2 regions of the Pseudomonas yamanorum genome follow, and region 1 is predicted to be linked to the other one. Evidence: riboswitches for the same ligand, from Rfam matches in the RefSeq annotation. Region 1 holds a riboswitch; the other holds the start of a gene.
What was found. Region 1 has a riboswitch for manganese ahead of BLU46_RS21485 (TMEM165/GDT1 family protein). Riboswitches for the same ligand answer to the same signal wherever they lie in the genome.
Positions count from the first base shown of each region.

Region 2: linked by a shared signal. The riboswitch ahead of mntP (manganese efflux pump MntP) and the one ahead of BLU46_RS21485 (TMEM165/GDT1 family protein) in region 1 are both predicted to bind manganese.

Region 1 is NZ_LT629793.1:4,558,857-4,568,271, reverse strand. It holds gene BLU46_RS21510 (DUF1302 domain-containing protein) at 1-577, opposite strand, end outside; gene BLU46_RS21505 (fatty acid--CoA ligase) at 908-2,590, opposite strand; gene BLU46_RS21500 (LysE family translocator) at 2,722-3,354, opposite strand; gene BLU46_RS21495 (2-hydroxyacid dehydrogenase) at 3,442-4,404, shown strand; gene BLU46_RS21490 (class I SAM-dependent methyltransferase) at 4,435-5,433, shown strand; yybP-ykoY riboswitch at 5,484-5,605, shown strand; gene BLU46_RS21485 (TMEM165/GDT1 family protein) at 5,693-6,277, shown strand; gene BLU46_RS21480 (M48 family metallopeptidase) at 6,438-7,256, opposite strand; partial or broken gene BLU46_RS33575 (HAMP domain-containing protein) at 7,446-8,789, shown strand; gene BLU46_RS33570 (methyl-accepting chemotaxis protein) at 8,805-9,415, shown strand, end outside.
Region 2 is NZ_LT629793.1:6,193,815-6,203,229, forward strand. It holds gene BLU46_RS28900 (NAD(P)H-quinone oxidoreductase) at 1-244, opposite strand, end outside; gene BLU46_RS28905 (LysR family transcriptional regulator) at 423-1,298, shown strand; gene BLU46_RS28910 (DoxX family protein) at 1,407-1,823, shown strand; gene BLU46_RS28915 (alpha/beta fold hydrolase) at 1,885-2,703, opposite strand; gene BLU46_RS28920 (alginate export family protein) at 2,791-4,182, opposite strand; gene BLU46_RS28925 (VOC family protein) at 4,179-5,075, opposite strand; gene BLU46_RS28930 (NAD(P)-dependent alcohol dehydrogenase) at 5,226-6,293, shown strand; gene mntP (manganese efflux pump MntP) at 6,429-6,992, opposite strand; yybP-ykoY riboswitch at 7,003-7,170, opposite strand; gene scpB (methylmalonyl-CoA decarboxylase) at 7,211-7,993, opposite strand; gene BLU46_RS28945 (CaiB/BaiF CoA transferase family protein) at 7,990-9,213, opposite strand; gene BLU46_RS28950 (MFS transporter) at 9,232-9,415, opposite strand, start outside.

The DNA of each region.
Region 1 (9,415 bases):
GGAATGCAGCCACGTCGATCGGGTTGATGGCGTTGATACCGCCACCAATGAACGTGCTCTCACCCCAGCTCACTACCTGCTTGCCCAACCGTACGGAACCCGGTTCATCACCAATCGAGTAGTTGTGGTAGACGAAGGCGTCGAGAATCTGCCCGCCGGAAGATCGGGCGCCTGTTGGGCGGTTGTTGTCGCTGATGTTCTTGAAATCGAGGTCGTCGTCTTTAAGCTTGAAGTCATACCAGTACTTGCCCCGGACAAACACGCCGGTGTCGCCGTATTTCAACTCAAGGTCATGGATACCCTTGAAGATCTTCGAGAAGGAATCACCTTTGTCGAAGTTCAGGTGACCGTCATCCGAGGTTTGCGACAACCCTCTGCCGCCGTTGTTGGCACCGATCAGGTCCTTGTTGCGACCCGCAGTCGACCAACTCGCCCCTACCGACAGGGACGAGTCGAAGCTGCCTTCGATTTCACCGATGTTGAAACTGACGCCGAATGCGGGCCCGGCGAGCGTAGAGGCGAGGCTGACGGCCAAAGGCAGTTTCGCCCGGCGCCAGAACTGGTGTGCTGAGATCATCGACGCTACTCCATGTGCATTATTGTTATGGCAGTGAGTCGTTTCTAAGGGCTTGTAACGGCCGGAATACAACAATTCCAATGCCGGGCGAACAGATGAACCCGCCAGGTTCACAGCACCGCACCTTGAAAAACTCTGGGATGAACTATAGCCAGCAGGGGGTAGCGCTTGATCCCTCTAAAGTGTGATTTGCATCACCAACCCGTCTGCCACAACCCTTTCGCCATGCTGGCGAAGACCAGCGCGGCAAGGATGGCTGAAAATTGGTAAATCACAAGTGAAGGGTTGGGCTAGAGCGCTGCCGTGCCCATGAGGGCACGGCAACCAGCGTCAGAGGGTCGAGAGGAAGGTGCTGTTGTTGGCCTGCCATTCGATGATGTCGATACGGATACGTTTTTTGTCGAGCTTGCCTACGCTGGTCTTGGGAATTTCCGTAACAACGGCGATCTGGCTTGGAATCGCCCACTTGCTCAAGTGACCCAACTCCACGAATGGCTTGAGATGTTCCTTGAGCTCCTTGGCCCCTATCACATGGCCATCACGCACCACCAGCAACGCAAACGGGCGTTCGCCCCACTGCGGGTCGGCAATCCCGACCACCGCTACTTCGCGTACCGCCGGGTGACGGCTGACCAGGTCTTCCAGCGCCAGGGAGGAGATCCATTCGCCGCCGGTCTTGATCACGTCCTTGATGCGGTCGCGAATATCGATCACGCCGAAGGCGTCGAGGGTGGCCACGTCGCCGGTGTGCATCCAGCCGCCGGCCCACAGCTCGGCGCCCTTCTCCGGCTCGTTGAAATAGCCTTCGCTGAGCCATGGCGCGCGCAGCACCAGCTCGCCCTGGGATTCGCCGTCGGCAGGCAGGAAGTTGCCGTCGCCGTCGATGATCGCAGCCTCCACCAGCGGCCCGGGCACGCCGGCCTTGATGCGGTAGGTGGTGCGTTCGTCTTCGGTGCCGGCCATCAATTCTTCATTGAGGTGGGCGCAGGACACCAGCGGCCCGGTCTCGGACATGCCGTACGCCGCCGTCAGCTGAATCCCGCGAGCCTTCGACGCTTCATACAGCGAACGATTGAGCGCGCTGCCGCCGATGACGATTTTCCAGCCGCCGAAATCCACGCCCTGGCCAGCCTTGGCGTTGAGCACCATTTGCAGGATGGTCGGTACGCAATGGGAGAACGTGACCTTCTCTTTACGCCACAACTCCACCAGGTATTCGGGGTCGTAGCGGCCAGGATAAACCTGCTTCAGGCCGAGCATGGTCGCCACATAGGGCAAGCCCCAGGCGTGCACATGGAACATCGGGGTGATCGGCATGTAGACGTCGTTGGTGCCCAGCAGGCGCACGCTGTCGACGCTGCCCATGATGGTCGCCACGCCCATGGTGTGCAGCACCAGTTGGCGATGGGTGAAATACACGCCTTTGGGATTGCCGGTGGTGCCGGTGGTGTAGAAGGTGGTGGCGACGGAGTTTTCGTCGAAGTCCTGGAAATCGTAGCGAGGGCTTGCTGCTGCCAGCAGCGTTTCATACTCACCTACGAGGTTGGGCAGCTCGGCGGTTTTGTCCGCGCCATCAGTGAGTAGCAGGGTTTTGTCGACGGTGGTGAGGTGGCCGGCGATAGCTTGGTAAAGGCCCACAAACTCACTGTTGACCAACACAAAGCGGTCCTCGGCGTGGTTCATGGTGTAGAGAATCTGCTCCGGCGACAGGCGCACGTTGATGGTGTGGATCACCGCGCCAATCATCGGGATGGCAAACATGCATTCCAGGTAGCGATGGCTGTCCCAGTCCATCACAGCCACCGTGTCACCGGCCTTGACCCCGGCCTCGGTCAGCACATTGGCCAGGCGGGCGACGCGCTCGATCAGGGTCGGATAGGTGTAACGCAACTGGTCGCGGTAGACGATTTCCCGGGTCTTCTCGTAGCGTGTCCCGGACATCAACAGGCGTTTGATCAACAGCGGGTATTGGTAGGCGCCTTCGGCGGGCGGGATAACACGAGTCTGCAACATACGAATCCCTTATCTGACTGCACGGTCTTGGCTGAAACATCTGCACTTTAGAGCGCTTATGTTTCAGCCAAATCAGCCAAAGGAATGATTTGCAGAGCCCAATGAATGCTAGCTTTGCGCCAGCATCCGGCTTATTTCATGCTGGTAAACGCCAGCTTCACACCGATCGCAATCAGCACCGCGCCCATGGTGCGGTCGAACCAGTGGCCCATGCGTGCAAAACCGGCACGCACGCGTTGCTGGCTGAACAGCATGGCAACCAGGCAAAACCAGATCGCGGTCGCCACGGCCAGGTACAGTCCGTAACCGGCCTGGATCGCCAGCGGCGTGTGGGGATTGATCACCACGGTGAACAGCGACAGGAAGAACAGCGTGGCCTTGGGGTTCAAGCCGTTGGTGACGAAACCGGAGGTGAACGCGCCACGGGCGGTACGCTCACCCACTTCCAGGTGCAGGTCTTCTTCACTGGCAGGCTTGGCCGGCTGGGCGCGCAGGGCCTTGAAGCCGATGTACAGCAGGTAGGCCGCCGCCGCCCATTTCAATGCGTTGAACAACACGATGGACTGGGACACGATCAAGCCGATGCCCAGCAGCGAATACCCCACGTGGAGGAAAATCGCCGAACCGACGCCCAATGCCGTCCAGGTGCCGGCGCGCCGGCCATGGGTCACGCTTTCACGCACCACCACGGCGAAATCCGGGCCAGGGCTGGCCACCGCCAACAGGTGAATCAGTGCCACGGTCAAGAACTCGGTGAGGTACATGCACACTCCTGGAAGTAACTGATTATTTCATCTGATAGGCTCGGCAGATTACGCCTTCGAACCTCGCCGCAAAAGGTACAGTTGATAATGAACAATCGCCGCGCCGTCTTCCTTGATCACCCTTCCCTGGACCTCGGGGACCTGGACCTCAGCGGGTTGCGGGCACTCTTCAGCGAGCTGAGCCTGCACCAGCAGACCACACCCGAAAACATTATCGAACGCCTGCAAGGCGCGCAGGTGGCGATCAGCAACAAGATCGCGCTGAATGCCGAGACCCTGGCGGCCTGCCCCGAGCTGAAGCTAATCCTGGTGACCGCCACCGGCACCAACAACGTCGACCTCGCTGCGGCCCGCGCCCACGGCGTTACCGTGAGCAATTGCCAGGGTTACGGCACGCCATCGGTGGCGCAGCATACGATCATGTTGCTGCTCAATCTGGCGACACGCCTGAACGACTATCAGCGAGATGTGCAGGCGGGGCTCTGGCAACAAGCCAAGCAGTTCTGCCTGCTGGACTATCCGATCGTTGAGCTGGAAGGCAAAACCCTCGGGCTGCTGGGCCATGGCGAATTGGGCGGTGCCGTTGCGCGCCTGGCTGAAGCCTTTGGCATGCGCGTGATCCTGGGTGCGATTCCTGGCCGCCCGGCTCGTGCCGATCGCGTGCCGCTGGACGAGTTGCTGGCGCAGGTCGACGCGCTGACCCTGCACTGCCCGCTCAACGAACACACCCGCGACTTTATCGGTGCCCGTGAACTGGCGCTGCTCAAGCCCGGTGCGTTTATCGTCAACACGGCCCGCGGTGGCTTGATCAACGAACAAGCGCTGGCGGATGCCTTGCGCAGCGGTCATTTGGGCGGCGCGGCAACCGATGTATTGAGCGTGGAACCCCCGGTCAACGGCAACCCGTTGCTGGCCGGCGACATCCCGCGCTTGATCGTCACCCCCCACAACGCCTGGGGCAGCCGCGAAGCCCGGCAGCGGATCGTCGGCCAATTGATCGAAAACGCTCAGGGCTTTTTCAGCGGCGCCCCGCTGCGGGTCGTCAGTTGATAAACTGCGCCCCTTTTCAAGGAGCAGACCATGGATCCGCGCAGTGAAGTACTGCTTCGCCAGGCCGAACTTTTTCAAGGCGACGTGCTGCTGGTGGGCTTGCCCGCCGACGACCTGCTGGGCCGCCTGCCCAACGCCCATGGCTGGAGCTGGCACGCCGGCGACCAGGCCGCGCTGGACGCGCGTTTTGCCGAGCGCAGCCAGTTCGGCGTGAACGTGCCCGAGCGTTCGTTCGACACGGCGGTGGTGTTCCTGCCCAAGTCCAAGGACCTCACCGATTACCTGCTCAATGCCGTGGCGGCGCGTTTGCCCGGCAAAGAGTTGTACCTGGTCGGGGAAAAGAAAGGCGGTATCGAAAGTGCGGCCAAGCAACTGAACCCGTTCGGCAAACCGCGCAAGCTCGACAATGCGCGGCACTGCCAGTTGTGGCTGGTCACGGTGGCCAACGCCCCCGAGCCGGTTGAGCTGGAAAGCCTGGCGCAGGTGTTCGAGGTGCCGCTGGCTGAAGGGCCGCTCAAAGTGGTGAGCCTGCCGGGCGTGTTCAGCCATGGTCGTCTGGATCGCGGTACCGCATTGCTGCTGGAGCATCTGGACAAGTTGCCGAGCGGTCACTTGCTGGATTTCGGTTGTGGGGCGGGCGTGCTTGGAGCCGCCGTGAAACGTCGCTATCCGCATAACACGGTGACGATGCTCGACGTGGATGCTTTTGCCGCCGCCAGCAGTCGCCTGACCTTGGCCGCCAACGGTCTGGAAGCCGAGGTGTTGACCGGTGATGGCATCGACGCAGCGCCGATGAATCTGAACACGATTTTGAGCAACCCACCGTTCCATGTCGGAGTGCACACCGATTATTTCGCTACGGAGAACTTGCTGCGAAAAGCGGCCAAACATCTGGCAAAAGGCGGCGAACTGCGCTTGGTAGCGAACAGCTTCCTGAAGTATCAGCCGCTGATTGAAGAGCATCTTGGCGTCTGCGCAATCAAGGCAGAAGGCCAGGGTTTCCGCATTTACCGTGCCAAGCGCGGCTGAAATCTTTTTCCGAAAGAAGGCTTGCCGAATGGATTTTGCCTAGGCAGAATCCGCTCCGTCCTAGGGGAGTAGTCTCCCACGAGCGCCACGCTCGTCCGGCATACGTCAACATACTTGGTCAACAGACCATGGCGTATGCGACCCAGGAGTCCGCACAGACGGACCGGGGTTTGACAAGACCTATGACACGAACACCTTACCCGGGGCGGGAAGGCTGTACGTGTCATAGCCGTGTCGACCCGCCCCTGGAACTTACCTGATGCTGGATTCTCTGCTCGTCCCTACCGCAATCGTTGCCTTGGCCGAAATTGGTGACAAGACGCAACTGCTCGCACTCGTTCTCGCTGCACGCTTTCGCAAACCCTGGCCGATCATCGCCGGCATCATTGCCGCGACCCTCGCCAACCATGCGGCCGCCGGCGCCGTGGGGGCCTGGTTCGGGAGTTTCTTCTCGGATGCGGTGTTGCACTGGATCCTCGCGGCGAGTTTCTGTGCCACGGCGCTCTGGACCCTGGTGCCCGACAAACTCGACGATGACGAAACCAGTACTGCACGCAAGTTCGGCCCCTTCCTGACTACCCTGATCGCGTTCTTCCTCGCGGAAATCGGCGACAAGACCCAGATCGCTACCGTGATGCTCGCGGCGCAATACCCGGAACTGTGGCTGGTGATTATCGGCACGACCCTGGGCATGTTGATTGCCAACGTACCGGTGGTGCTGGCGGGGAATTTTGCCGCGGACAAACTGCCGCTGACGCTGATTCGTCGACTGGCGGCTACGGCGTTTTTCATCCTGGCCATTGTTGCGGTGTACAAGGCCATGCAGAGCAGCGGCTGGATCTAAACGCAACCCCATATGGGGGCTGGGCTTGAGTGGGAGCTGGCTTGCCTGCGATAGCATCACCTCGGTGCAACTGACACACCGAGGTGCCTGCATCGCGGGCAACCCCGGCTCCCACACAAGCCGGGCTCCCACATTCAGATTTGCATTTCAGTCTTATAAATCAGGATTTTTTCGCCTGCTGATACAACGGCATCACCTTCGGAATAGCCGCCTGCAAGGAGGCGATCCGGCTGCTGGAAGCCGGGTGAGTACTCATGAATTCAGGTGGCGAGCCTTCCGAAGCCTTGGCCATTTTGTTCCACAGGGTAATCGCCGCGTTCGGGTTGTAGCCGGCACGCGCCGACAACTCCAGGCCGATCAGGTCCGCTTCGTTTTCATTGCTGCGGCTGTTGGGTAAGGTCATGCCGTAGTTGGCCACGGTATCAGCCAGCGCCATGCTGTCCTGACCGAGGCCGAACAACGCACCAGCCCCCTGCTTCGCCATTTCGATACCGTATGCCTTGGACATGGCTTCGCGGCCGTGTTCACGCAAGGCATGGGCAATTTCATGGCCCATCACCGCGGCGAGTTCGTCGTCGGTCAGTTTGAGATTGTCGATCAACGCGCTGTAGACAAAGATCTTGCCGCCTGGCCCGCAGTTGGCGTTCATCTCGTCACTTTTGATCAGGTTCACTTCCCACTTCCACTGCGCTGCATCCGGGCGGAACGTGGGTGCCTGGGCGATCAAGCGGTTGGCAATCGCCTGCACGCGCTTGGCGTTGGCGCTGGTCTTGTCCACCAGGCCTTTGCCGCTGGCTTCACCCAGGGTCTGCTGGTACGACTGCGCATACATCTGGTCGACTTCCTGACTCGACAACATGCTGAACATGTATTGCTTGCGCTCAACGCCCACGGCGCCGCCGCTGGTGGTGTTGACCGACTGGCAACCGGCGAGCAATACCGACACGCCCAATGCACATACCGCTACTGTCTTTTTCATCAACCTTCTCCCTGAAAACATGGCGCGTATCGTAGTCGGCCAATTGTATCGGCGCCAGATACAACAGACGTGTAGCCGCCTGATTTCAGACATATCCCACACTGCCGCAAAAAATTCATAAACCGTTGGCGACCATCCCATTTGCGACATTCGCCAATCCGGCACAGTCATTTTGAGGGGATCGCCCTCATGTCTCCCCCGCTCGTGGCCGATATAAACAAGCAGCCAATCTCCCCTGCGCTCGGAGCCGTCATGAAGTTCAAGTCCATTCAATTTTCTGTCGCAGCCCTGGCCGGGGCCATTGTCCTGAGCGTGGTAGCGGTGTTGGTGCTGTACGCCTTGTTCGCCGGCGCGCGCACCCAAGACATGGTGCAGGAACGCACCCAGGGGCAATTCGAGCAGATCATCGAGCAGCGCCTGACCGCGCTGGCGCAAACCCAGGCGACGCTGATCCAGCGTGAACTGGAAGCGCCACTGGTGACGGCCAAAGGCCTGGCCACCACCAACGCCCTGATGGGCATGAAGGACGCCAGCGGCAACCCCCAACTGGCAGTTTCCCGCGAACAACTGATCAACCTGATCCACGAAACCGTGGTGCGCAACCCGAAGATTCTCGGCGCCTATATTGGTTGGGAAGCCAACGCCATCGACCACAACGACGCCGCCTACGTGAACAGCCCGGTAGTCGGTATCGAAACCAACGGTCGCTTCCTGCCCTGGTGGTTCCGTAATGCCGACGGCAGCCTGGGCCTGGATAAACTGGCTGACGTGGCGGACCAGACCATCCTGTCCACCGGTGTGCGCGCCAGTGAGTACTACCTGTGCTCCAAGGAAAGCAAAAAGCCCTGCGCCATCGACCCGGCCCCCTACAAGGTGGGCAACGCAATGGTGATGCTCGCTTCGTTTATCGAACCGATCATGATCGACGGCACCTTCCAGGGCATCGTCGGTGCCGACCTGTCGGTGAACTTCATCCAGGAAATGCTCACCAAGGCTGATCAGAATTTGTACAACGGCGCCGGTGAACTGGCGCTGATCTCGAGCAACGGCCGCCTGGTGGCCTATACCAAGGACGCCAGCAAGCTGGGGGAAAAAGCCAGCGACCTGCTCGACAGCAACGAGCTGTCCAACCTCGGCCAGTTGAAGATCGGCGAAGTACGTTACGACGTGGATAAGGAACACGGGCATATCGAGTTGTTCCTGCCGTTCAACATCGGCCAGACCGATGCCCGCTGGACCTTGATGCTGCAACTGCCCTTGAGCGCGGTAATGGCGGACTTGCAGGCGATGCAACACGACCTGGACGCCCAGCGCAAAACCGATATTTTCGGTATGGCCGTGGCCGGTCTGCTCATCGCCGGCATTGGCTTGCTGGTGATCTGGCTGGTGGGCCACGGGATTGCCCGGCCGCTCAAGCAAATGGTGGCGATGCTCAATGACATCGCCCAGGGCGAAGGTGACCTGACCCGGCGCCTGACCAGTGATCGCGCCGACGAACTGGGGGCGATTGCCAGCGGCTTCAATACATTCCTGGCCAAGTTGCAGGGAATGATTACCCAAGTGGTGAGTTCGGTGCAGAAGGTCAGCGACTCGTCGGAGCACACCGCCGACATCGCGATTCGCACCAACCAGGGCGTGCACAAGCAAATGATCGAGATCGACCAGGTAGCCACCGCCGTGCACGAGATGACCGCGACCGCCCAGGACGTGGCGCGCAACGCCACCCAGGCTGCACAAGCCGCCAGCCACGCTGATCAAGCGGCGAGCCAGGGCATGCAGATTGTGCGCGACACCTCCACCTCCATCGGTGCCCTCGCCGAGGAAATCGGCAAGGCGGTCGGTGTGGTGCAGGCGCTGGCCAAGGACAGCGAAAACATCAACGCCATCCTTACGGCGATTCGCGGGATTGCCGAGCAGACCAACCTGCTGGCGCTCAACGCAGCGATCGAAGCCGCACGGGCCGGAGAACAGGGACGCGGGTTTGCAGTGGTGGCCGACGAGGTGCGCAATCTCGCACAGAAGACTCAGAAGGCCACTGAAGAAATCCAGACCATGATCCAGCAATTGCAGCAAGGCACCCGCGACGTGGTGCAGGTGATGGAAGACAGCCAGAACCGTACCGATGAAAGCGTGCAACATGCGGCCAAGGCGGCTCAGGC
Region 2 (9,415 bases), 1.6 Mb from region 1:
CGCCTTCGCCCAGCGCGACCACCACACCGGCCACTTCCAGCCCGGGGAACGGGCTCATGCCGGGTTTCATCGGGTAGGTGCCGGCGCGTTGCAGGGCGTCCGGGCGATTGACACCGGCGGCGTGCACGCGGATCAGTACTTCGCCGGGGCCGGCAACAGGCATGGGCTCCTGGCGCGGTTGCAGAACCTCGGGGCCGCCGGGGCTAGTGATTTCGATCAGGGTCATTTCGTGGGGCAGATTCATTTGAGCGCACCTGTAGCAATGAACGTATGGGTTGGGACCGCGCCCGGTACCGGGCGGTTCAGCAGGCTGGCGATCCGGAGGATTTTCTCTGGCGCCCAGCATATCCGGGATAAGTGATGCAATAATGCTGCGATTACACGTCACAGTGATGCATAAATGCATTAGAAGGGGGGGAATCATGAACTGGGACGATGCCCGGGTATTTCTCGCGGTGTGCCGCGAGTCCACATTACGCGGTGCCGCGCGGGTGCTGGGGGTGGATCAAGCCACTGTGGGGCGGCGGGTCAATGCCCTGGAAAAGTCGTTGAACGCGACGTTGTTTTTGCGCACCTCCGAAGGCTATGCGCTGACAGCCGTGGGTGAGGCCGCCTTGCAATCAGTGGAGAAAATGGAGCGTTCGGCCATTGACCTGGAACGTCAGGTCCAGGGCCTGGACGACCGTCTGACCGGCACCGTGCGGGTGACCACCACCGACTCCCTGGCCATCGACTTCTTGATCCCGGCCATCGCCCGGCTGCACGACGCGCACCCTGACGTGCGGGTGCAGATGGACGCTTCGACCCAGATCCTGAGCCTGGCCAAGCGTGAAGCCGACATCGCCGTGCGCAACACCCGCCCGGACAACCCCGACCTGATCGCCCGGCGCATCGCCCGCTGGCCGGTGGGGCTATTTGCCTCGCAGGCGTATATCGCCCGCCACGGCGCACCGCAGCCTGGCAGCCTGTTCGAAGGACACGACCTGGTGGTGTACCAGCCACACCTGCAAAGCCAAAAAGACCTGACCCTGGTCTCCGAGCCGTTGGGGCGCGGGCGCATCGTTGCGGCCATGAGTTCCAGCCTGCTGGTGCGCCGGTCCATCGCCGCGGGCTTGGGCATCGGTGAGATTCCGCTGATTTCCGGCGAACGGGACGGGCTGGTGCGGCTGTGGCCGGAGCGTACGCGACCGCTGCCCTACGACGTGTGGCTGGTGACCCACGCCGACTTGCGGCACACCGCGCGGGTGCGGGTGGTGATCGATGAGATCGTCGCCGGGTTTGCCGACACGGGTGAGTAAGGTCCCAGGTCAGCACAACGCTGCAATTTCTGAGGCGTCCGTGGCCGCACAATCGGCTCCGGTTCCGGCGTAAAAACGTCGGTAAAACGTCACGGGAACAGGTCGCTTATGAACGCATTACTACGGGATGACGGGGCACGGGATTTAGGGCTGCTGTTTTTGCGGGTCAGCGGGGGATTGTTCCTGCTGTGGGTCCATGGCCTGCCCAAGCTGCTGGACTATGGTGAACAGTTGAAGGTGATCGAGGATCCCTTCCACATGGGGGCGAGCGTGACACTGTTGCTGGCGATTTTCGCCGAAGTGCTGTGCCCGCTGTTGATCATCGCCGGGGTGCTGGTGCGCCTGGCCTGCCTGCCGATCCTGAGTGTGCTGCTGATCGCCATGCTGGTGGTGCATCCGCAATGGACACTGCTCGAAGGGCAGTTTGGCTGGCTGCTGTTGATCATTTTCACCAGCATCCTGATTGCCGGGCCCGGGCGAATAGCGTTCAACCAGCGGTGGGCCGGCGCGCTGCGTTACGCCTGAATAAAAAAGGCCGGGTGCAAGCCCGGCCAAAAAAGAGGTGTAGCAGCGTGATGCAGTCGGTTCAGCGTTTCAGGAACGCCAGCAGGTCTGCGTTCAAGGCTTCGGCGTGGGTGACCGCGAAGCCGTGTGGCGCATCCTTGTACACTTTCAATTCGGCGCCCTTGATCATCTCGGCGGCCACCTTGCCGGTGGTTTCGAACGGTACGATCTGATCGCCGTCTCCGTGGATGACCAGCGTCGGTACGTCGATCTTGGCCATGTCTGGACGGAAGTCGGTTTCCGAGAACGCAGTGACGCAATCCACGGTGGACTTGAGCGAGGCGAGCAGGGCGATCTGCAAGCTCTGGGTCAGTACACCGTCGGAGACTTTCTGGCCCTTGTTGATGCCGAAGAACGGTGTGTTGAAGTCGGAAATGAACTGCGCGCGGTCCTTCAGCAGGCCGGCCTTGATGCCGTCGAATACATCCTTGGGAACACCTTGCGGGTAGTCGGGTTTCTGGCCGAACAGCGGCGTCACCGCCCCCAGCAACACCAGGCCGGCGACGCGCGCGCTGCCATGGCGCGCGATATAGCGGGCGACGTCGCCACCGCCCATGGAAAAGCCCACCAGCGTCACGTCCTGCAGGTCCAGATGGTTGATCAGTTCGGCGATATCGTCGGCGAAGGTGTCGTAGTCGTTACCGGTCCAGGGTTGGTCCGAGCGGCCAAAACCACGGCGGTCAAACGCGATGGTGCGGTAGCCGCGGCTGCTCAGGTACTCCATCTGGTATTCCCACATGTCGGCGTCCAGCGGCCAGCCATGGCTGAACAGCACGGGTTTACCGCTGCCCCAGTCCTTGAAGTAGATTTCGGTGCCGTCTTTGGTGAGTAAAGTGCTCATGGAAACTCCTTGGGTGAGTACGAAGGCAAAGGCTGACTATTGTCGAACAGGCGCAGGCAGCGCTTGTACGGGTGTGCTTGGTTGGGGTTACCAGCTGAACTTGAGTTCCCCCCCCAGGTAATTGCTGTCATGGCCGCCCGCATCCCGCAGCGTTTGGCCGACCGCGTAGTGCACGGCCTCGACGGCGCCGGTGAGGTTGGGGGTAAAACCATAGTCGGTGCGAACTTGAGCGTAGGCGCCGGTCCAGCGTTCACCTTGGCCTGCGGTGCCGGCAACCGGCAGGTTGGGCTGAGTGTAGACCGCGTCTGCGGTGGTTTGCCGCCAGAGCAGGCCTACGGCGGTCTGAACGCTGAGCTTGGCGATGGGCTTGACGGTGATCGACGGCTTGACGTGAATCAGGTTGCTGTAGCCCGTATAACCCGCCAGGGAAAAGTAGTAGCCATTGGGGAACAGCGGGTTGAACGTCCCCACCGTGCCGTCACCGGCGTGGCGGTCGCCCGAGGCGATATCCATCTGCAGCCCCAGGCGCGGTGTCCAGGCCAGGCTGTCGAAGGTGTAGCCCACGCGGCTGCCGCCACCCCAGGCGCGAATATCCTTGTGGCCCACTGAGCCACCTTGCAGCATGGCTTCAATGTCCCAATCGAACCCCAGGGCTGCGCCCCCCAGCCGGGCGTCGAACAACTGGCGTTTCTCATCGCCTTCGCCGTCCAGGTAGTGGGCATCGCTGCGTTCATACACCCCGTAATAGGCCGACAGCTCATTTTTGCCACCTACCAGCCGCTCGACCCGCAGCATGTGAAACTGCGCATCAGCGTTGGATTTATCGTCGAAGTGTCGCTCGTCCTGGTACTGCACCGGGTGGCTGGCGATCCCGATAAAACGCCAGTTCGAGGTTTCCCAGTCAGCCCATAGCGCATCAAAGGACTGGCGCACATTCGGTCCGTCCCGTGAAGAAATAAAGCGCTGCAAGTCGAAGGCAAAGTCCTGCCGACCGACGCGGCCCTTGAACGTACCGGCACTGAAGGTGTTGATGTATTCGGCAAAGGCCAGGCGCAGGTCGACGCGGTTCTGGTCGGCGCCGCCGATCGTCGTCTTGTCATAGGCCCGCGCATCCTCCAACTGGGTGAACACCCGCCAGTTTTCATCCAGGTGCAGGTCGGCGTGTACCTGGAAACGCTGGATCAGGTACTGGTCACGGGCCACGTTCTTCGCGCCGAAACCGGCGGCGTCGTTCATCTCGAAGCGCTCACGCAAGGTCGCGCCCAGGGACAGGTAAGTGAACGGGTTGGCACTGGACAGCGGGATGTATTTCAGGCTGTCCAGGGGTTGGGTGCGCAGCGTCGGGTCCTTGAGCACGGACCAGTCTTCCTGCCAGCGGTTGGCTTTGATGTCCGGCCGCGTCGGTTGATCATCAGCGTGGGCGCTGCCGGCCAGCAACGGCCACAGCACCGCCAGGCCCCAGCCTGTGCCGCGGATCATTTTGCGCCGCTGAGCTGGTGAATCTCCGCGACGTAACCGCCCGGGAATTCCACCAGCGCGCTGCGCCGGCCCTTAGTGTCAAACGCAGGCACCAGCACCTTGGCGCCGGAACCAGTGGCTTTGCCCAGCGTGTCGGTCAGGTCGGCCACTTGGTAGCCGGTGGTTTCATGGCCGAAGGGGTAGGGCAGTTGGCCGTTGGTGACCAGCACCGCCATGCGTCCGAACGGCGACTCGATGTCAACGCGGCGATAGCTGCCGCTGGCCTGGCCGATATCCACCGCCGGGGCATGCTTGTCATCGGCCAGGACCTTGCCGTGGGAAAACCCGACGAAAGACTTGATGAACGTGTCGGCGCGGTCGTTGGAGACATACACACGGTTCTCCGGAACGGTCTGGAACGCCGCGTAATCCGGGGCCTTGGTGTGCCAGTAGAGCTGCATATTCACGCCGCCTGGCCACTGGATTACCGCATCACGGCCGATGGGGTCGGGAAAATCACTGACAATCACCGCCGCGCCGTTTTCCCGGGCAGCCTTGAGTGCAACGTCCATGTCCTTGACCAGGTAGCCGTTGCGCTCCTGGCCGAACGGGTGCGGGACAGGTGTGGTGAAGCCGAACAGCGACACCGTGCCCGCCGGTGTCTGCAGGAGTTGCGAGGTGGTGCTGCTGGGCACCGGCAGTACATTCACCACCACCTGGGGCGTGCTTTTTCCGCCGAATGTGGCGAGGAAACTCTGGGCAAAGCGGTCCACGTCAGCCGGGGCGACATAGACGTGACTGGTGTCGTATTGCGGCGCCACGGCCACATTCGGTGTTGCCGCCAACGCGCTGCCCATCATCTGCGCGCCCAACAGCGTCAAGGCCAGGGATATCGTCGTCACTTTCTTGCACATGCCCATTCTCCAGCACTTTTCAGCGTGATCGAAAAGTCGCCAGCTTAGGGGCCGGGCGGCCGTGCGGATTGTATGGGCGTGCTCGGTTGAACGGTTCAGCGTCTATGCTGGTCAACTGACTTCAACCGTCTGAACAAACAGGTGAACGAAATGGCCAAGACTTACAGCTACGCCGCTCGTGACTCCAAGGACTCACTCAAACCCTTCACATTCGAACGTCGCGCCCCCGGGGCCGACGACGTGCAAATCGACATCCTCTACTGCGGCGTCTGCCACTCGGACCTGCACACCGTGCGCGACGAATGGCACAACACCTTGTACCCATCGGTGCCGGGCCATGAAATCGTTGGCCGAGTGACCGCCGTGGGCGCCAATGTCAGCAAGTTCAAGGTGGGCGATTTGGCCGGCGTCGGCTGCATGGTCGACAGTTGCCAACACTGCGAATCCTGCGCCGAGGGCGAAGAGCAGTACTGTGAAAACGGCTTCACCGGCACTTACAACGGCCCGGTGTTTGGCGGCGAAAACACCTTCGGCGGCTACTCGGACAATATCGTGGTCAAGGAGAAGTTCGTCCTGCGCATCTCCCACGACGAGAGCAACCTGGCGGCGGTCGCGCCGCTGCTGTGTGCAGGCATTACCACCTACTCACCGCTGCACCACTGGAAGGTCGGGCCGGGCAAGCGCGTCGGCGTCGTCGGCCTGGGTGGCCTGGGGCATATGGCGGTGAAAATCGCCCACGCCATGGGCGCCTACGTGGTGCTGTTCACCACCTCGCCGAACAAGCGCGAAGACGGCCTGCGCCTGGGAGCCGACGAAGTAGTGGTGTCGAAGAACCCGGATGAAATGGCCAAGGTTGCCAACTCCCTGGACTTCATCCTCAACACCGTGGCCGCGTCCCACAACCTCGATGCCTTCCTCAACCTGCTCAAGCGCGACGGCACCATGACCCTGGTAGGCGCGCCGGACAGCCCACACCCGTCACCGACTGTGTTCAACCTGATCTTCAAGCGCCGCAGCCTGGCCGGATCGTTGATCGGCGGCATCCAGGAAACCCAGGACATGCTGGATTTCTGCGCCAGGCACGGGATCGTCTCGGACGTTGAGATGATCGACATCCAGAGCATCAATGAAGCCTACGAGCGCATGCTCAAGGGCGATGTGAAGTATCGGTTTGTGATCGACATCGAGAGTTTGAAGAAAGAAAAACACGCGGCCTGAAATACGCTCCATAAGTTCCAGTAGATCCAGTGTGGGAGCTGGCTTGCCTGCGATGGCGGTGTACCCGTCAACATCGTTGCTGACTGACACTCCGCTATCGCAGGCAAGCCAGCTCCCACATTTGTTATGCGTCGGTCAGACCGACAGGTGCTCATACAAAATCGTCGCACCCACCAGCATCAGCACCACGCCGCCGACCATCTCGGCGCGCTTGCCCACCACAGTCCCCAACACCCGGCCGAGCATCATGCCGATGGTCACCATGGTCATGGTCGCCAAGCCGATCGCCGCAGCGGCCACCAGAATATTCACGTCAACAAACGCCAGGCCCACACCGACCGCCAGGGCATCAATGCTGGTGGCAAACGCCGTCACGGCAAGAATCATGAACGAGTGCTGGCTCGGTTTCTCTTCTTCTGGATCATCGGCCTTCAAGCCGTTGTAGATCATGTGCAGACCCAAGGCTACCAGCAGGGTAAAGGCGATCCAGTGGTCCCACTGTTCCACCCAGCGGGTGGCGGCCTGGCCGATAGCCCAGCCGATGATCGGCGTGATGGCTTCAATCACACCAAAGATCAGACCGGCCCGCAGGGCTTCGGTCAAACGGGGTTTGTGCAGGCTGGAACCTTTGCCGATGGCCGCCGCAAAGGCGTCCGTGGACATGGCAAGGGCGAGAAGGATGAGGGAAATGGGGTTCACGGTAAGACTTCCAGTCGGGCTATATGAGTCAACGACACAACCACACGCCCGACTTTAGGCATGGATGTGTCGCTGGTCTCACCAACCAAAATGGTGTTCGCACCACGGCATGTTGCCGAGAATGTTGATACGAACGCTTCGAGAATCCGAAGCAGGCTACTCCCCAACGAGGTGGCGGATCATAGCCGCGCAAACATGAAAATTTTGTTAATAACGCTTCAGCGCCCCTCAAACACCGGCGGTCGCCGTTCGGCAAACGCCGCCAACCCTTCGCCGAAGTCGGCACTCTCGCAGGCCTGGCGTCGCAGTTCGGCGATCTGCTCCATGGCCTGTACCGGCATCGGTTGCAGGTCTTCGAGGATACGCAGTTGCTCCTTCACTGCCTGGATTGCCAACGGTGCCTTGGCGGCGATGCCCCGGGCGATCTCCAGGGCGGTGGCTTCCAGGGCGTCGGTGGCCACCAAGCGGTTGATCACGCCGAAGCGTTCGGCGCGTTCGGCGTCGAGCTTCTGGGCGCAGAAGAACATTTCCTTGAGCACGTGAATCGGCAGGTTGTTGAAGAACCGCAGCAGGCCGCTGGTGGTGTAGGGCAGGCCGATATTGGCCGGGGTCATGGCGAAGCTGGCGCTGTGGTCGGCGACCACCATATCGCAGCTCATGGCCAGGTCTACGGCGCCGCCCCAGGCTGAGCCCGAGATCGCCGCGATCACCACACCGGGGTAGGCGCGGATGCGCCGCAGCACTTGCTCCAGCGGCTTGCCGTAGGCCACCGGGTCGCGGTCGTGCGCCACTTCGCCGATGTCGTGGCCGGCGCTCCACACCGAATGGCCAACCTCAGCGCCGAGGATCACCACGCCGACGCCCTGGGCGGCGAGGGCGACCAGGCTTTCGTCGAGACCGTTGAGCAGTTGCGCGCTGAGGGCATTGCGCTGGCTGGGGTTGCTGAACACCAGGCGGGCGATACGCTTGTCGAGCAGTGTGAGGGAAACGTTGACGGTCATGGTGCGACTCCTGTGGCGTGTTCGGGGTGCGTGGCTTGCAAGATGACATGGGAGTTGAGCAAGGCCTGGATCGAGGCCGGGTCGAAACCGGCTTGCTGGAGGATTTCGACACTGTGCTCCCCAAGCAGCGGCGGGGGTCGTTGCAGCTCGGTCGGCGCGGCGTCGCTGAAGATCGGCGTGACGACCTGGCGCAACGCACCCAGGTTGGGATGGTTCAGGGTGCGGGTCAACTGGCTGTGCAGCACCTGCGGGTCGGCGAACACTTCGTCGAGGGTGTTGATCGGGCCGGCAGGCAATCCGGCGGCAATAAAGCGTTCGGTCCAGTCACGTTTGCCGCGGGTTTTCAGGCGGGTTTCCAGGATCGCTTTCAACTCATCCCGGCGTTCCACCCGGGCTTCGTTGCCGGCGAAGCGCGGGTCGTCCGGCAGCTCGGGCAGGTCCAGCAACACGCACAACCGGCCCCACATCGCCGAGGTGATCGGCGCCAGGTTCAACGGGCCATCCAGGGTCTGGAACACGCCGTAGGGTGCAATCACCGCATGGGCATTACCGGTGCGCCGAGGCACATCGCCCAGGCTCAGGTAACGCTGGCCGTGCACACTCAGCAGGCCCACCAGGCTGGCCAGCAGCGACGTGTTGACGTGCTGGCCGCGCCCGGTGCGCTCGCGTTCCAGCAGTGCCGCCAGCACCGCACTCACCAGCCACATGCCCGAAGTCAGGTCACCGATGGCGGTGCCGGTACGGGTCGGATCGCCCTCGTTGAAACCCGTCAGGCTCATCAGCCCGGAATAGCCTTGGGCAATCTGGTCGAACCCCGGCCAACTGCTCATCGGCCCGTCGCTGCCAAACGCATTGATGCTGCCCAGGATCAATCGTGGATTTCGCGTGCTGAGCACCTCATAACCCAGGCCCATGCTCTCCAGGGTGCCGGGCTTGAAGTTCTCGATAACCACGTCGGCGTCGTCGATCAACTGCTGGATCGTGTCCAGGCCCTTGGGGTTGCGAAAGTCCACGCACAGGCCGCGCTTGTTGCGGTTGCACGAGAGGTAGTAGGTGCTGGTACCTCGGTCGAACGGGCCCCAGGTCCGGCTCATGTCGCCGGCCGGCCCGGGCTCTACCTTGATCACGTCGGCGCCCAAATCCGCCAGCACCATGGTGCAGAACGGTCCCGAGAGGGCGCGACTGAGGTCGATGATCTTGATGCCTTGCAACGCTTGCATGGGCTTCTCCAGTCGGGATTATTGCGGCAATGTCTGATGATGGGTTTCGACGGCAAACGGCAGGATCAGCACGCCCAGTACAAAGGTTGCGGCGGTCCAGGCAATCGGCGCGCCGATGGAGCCATACCAATGAATGGCGGCGGCCAGCAGGAAGTTGACGCCGGCGCCGATGAAACGCCCCACCGACGCGTTGAAGGCAAAT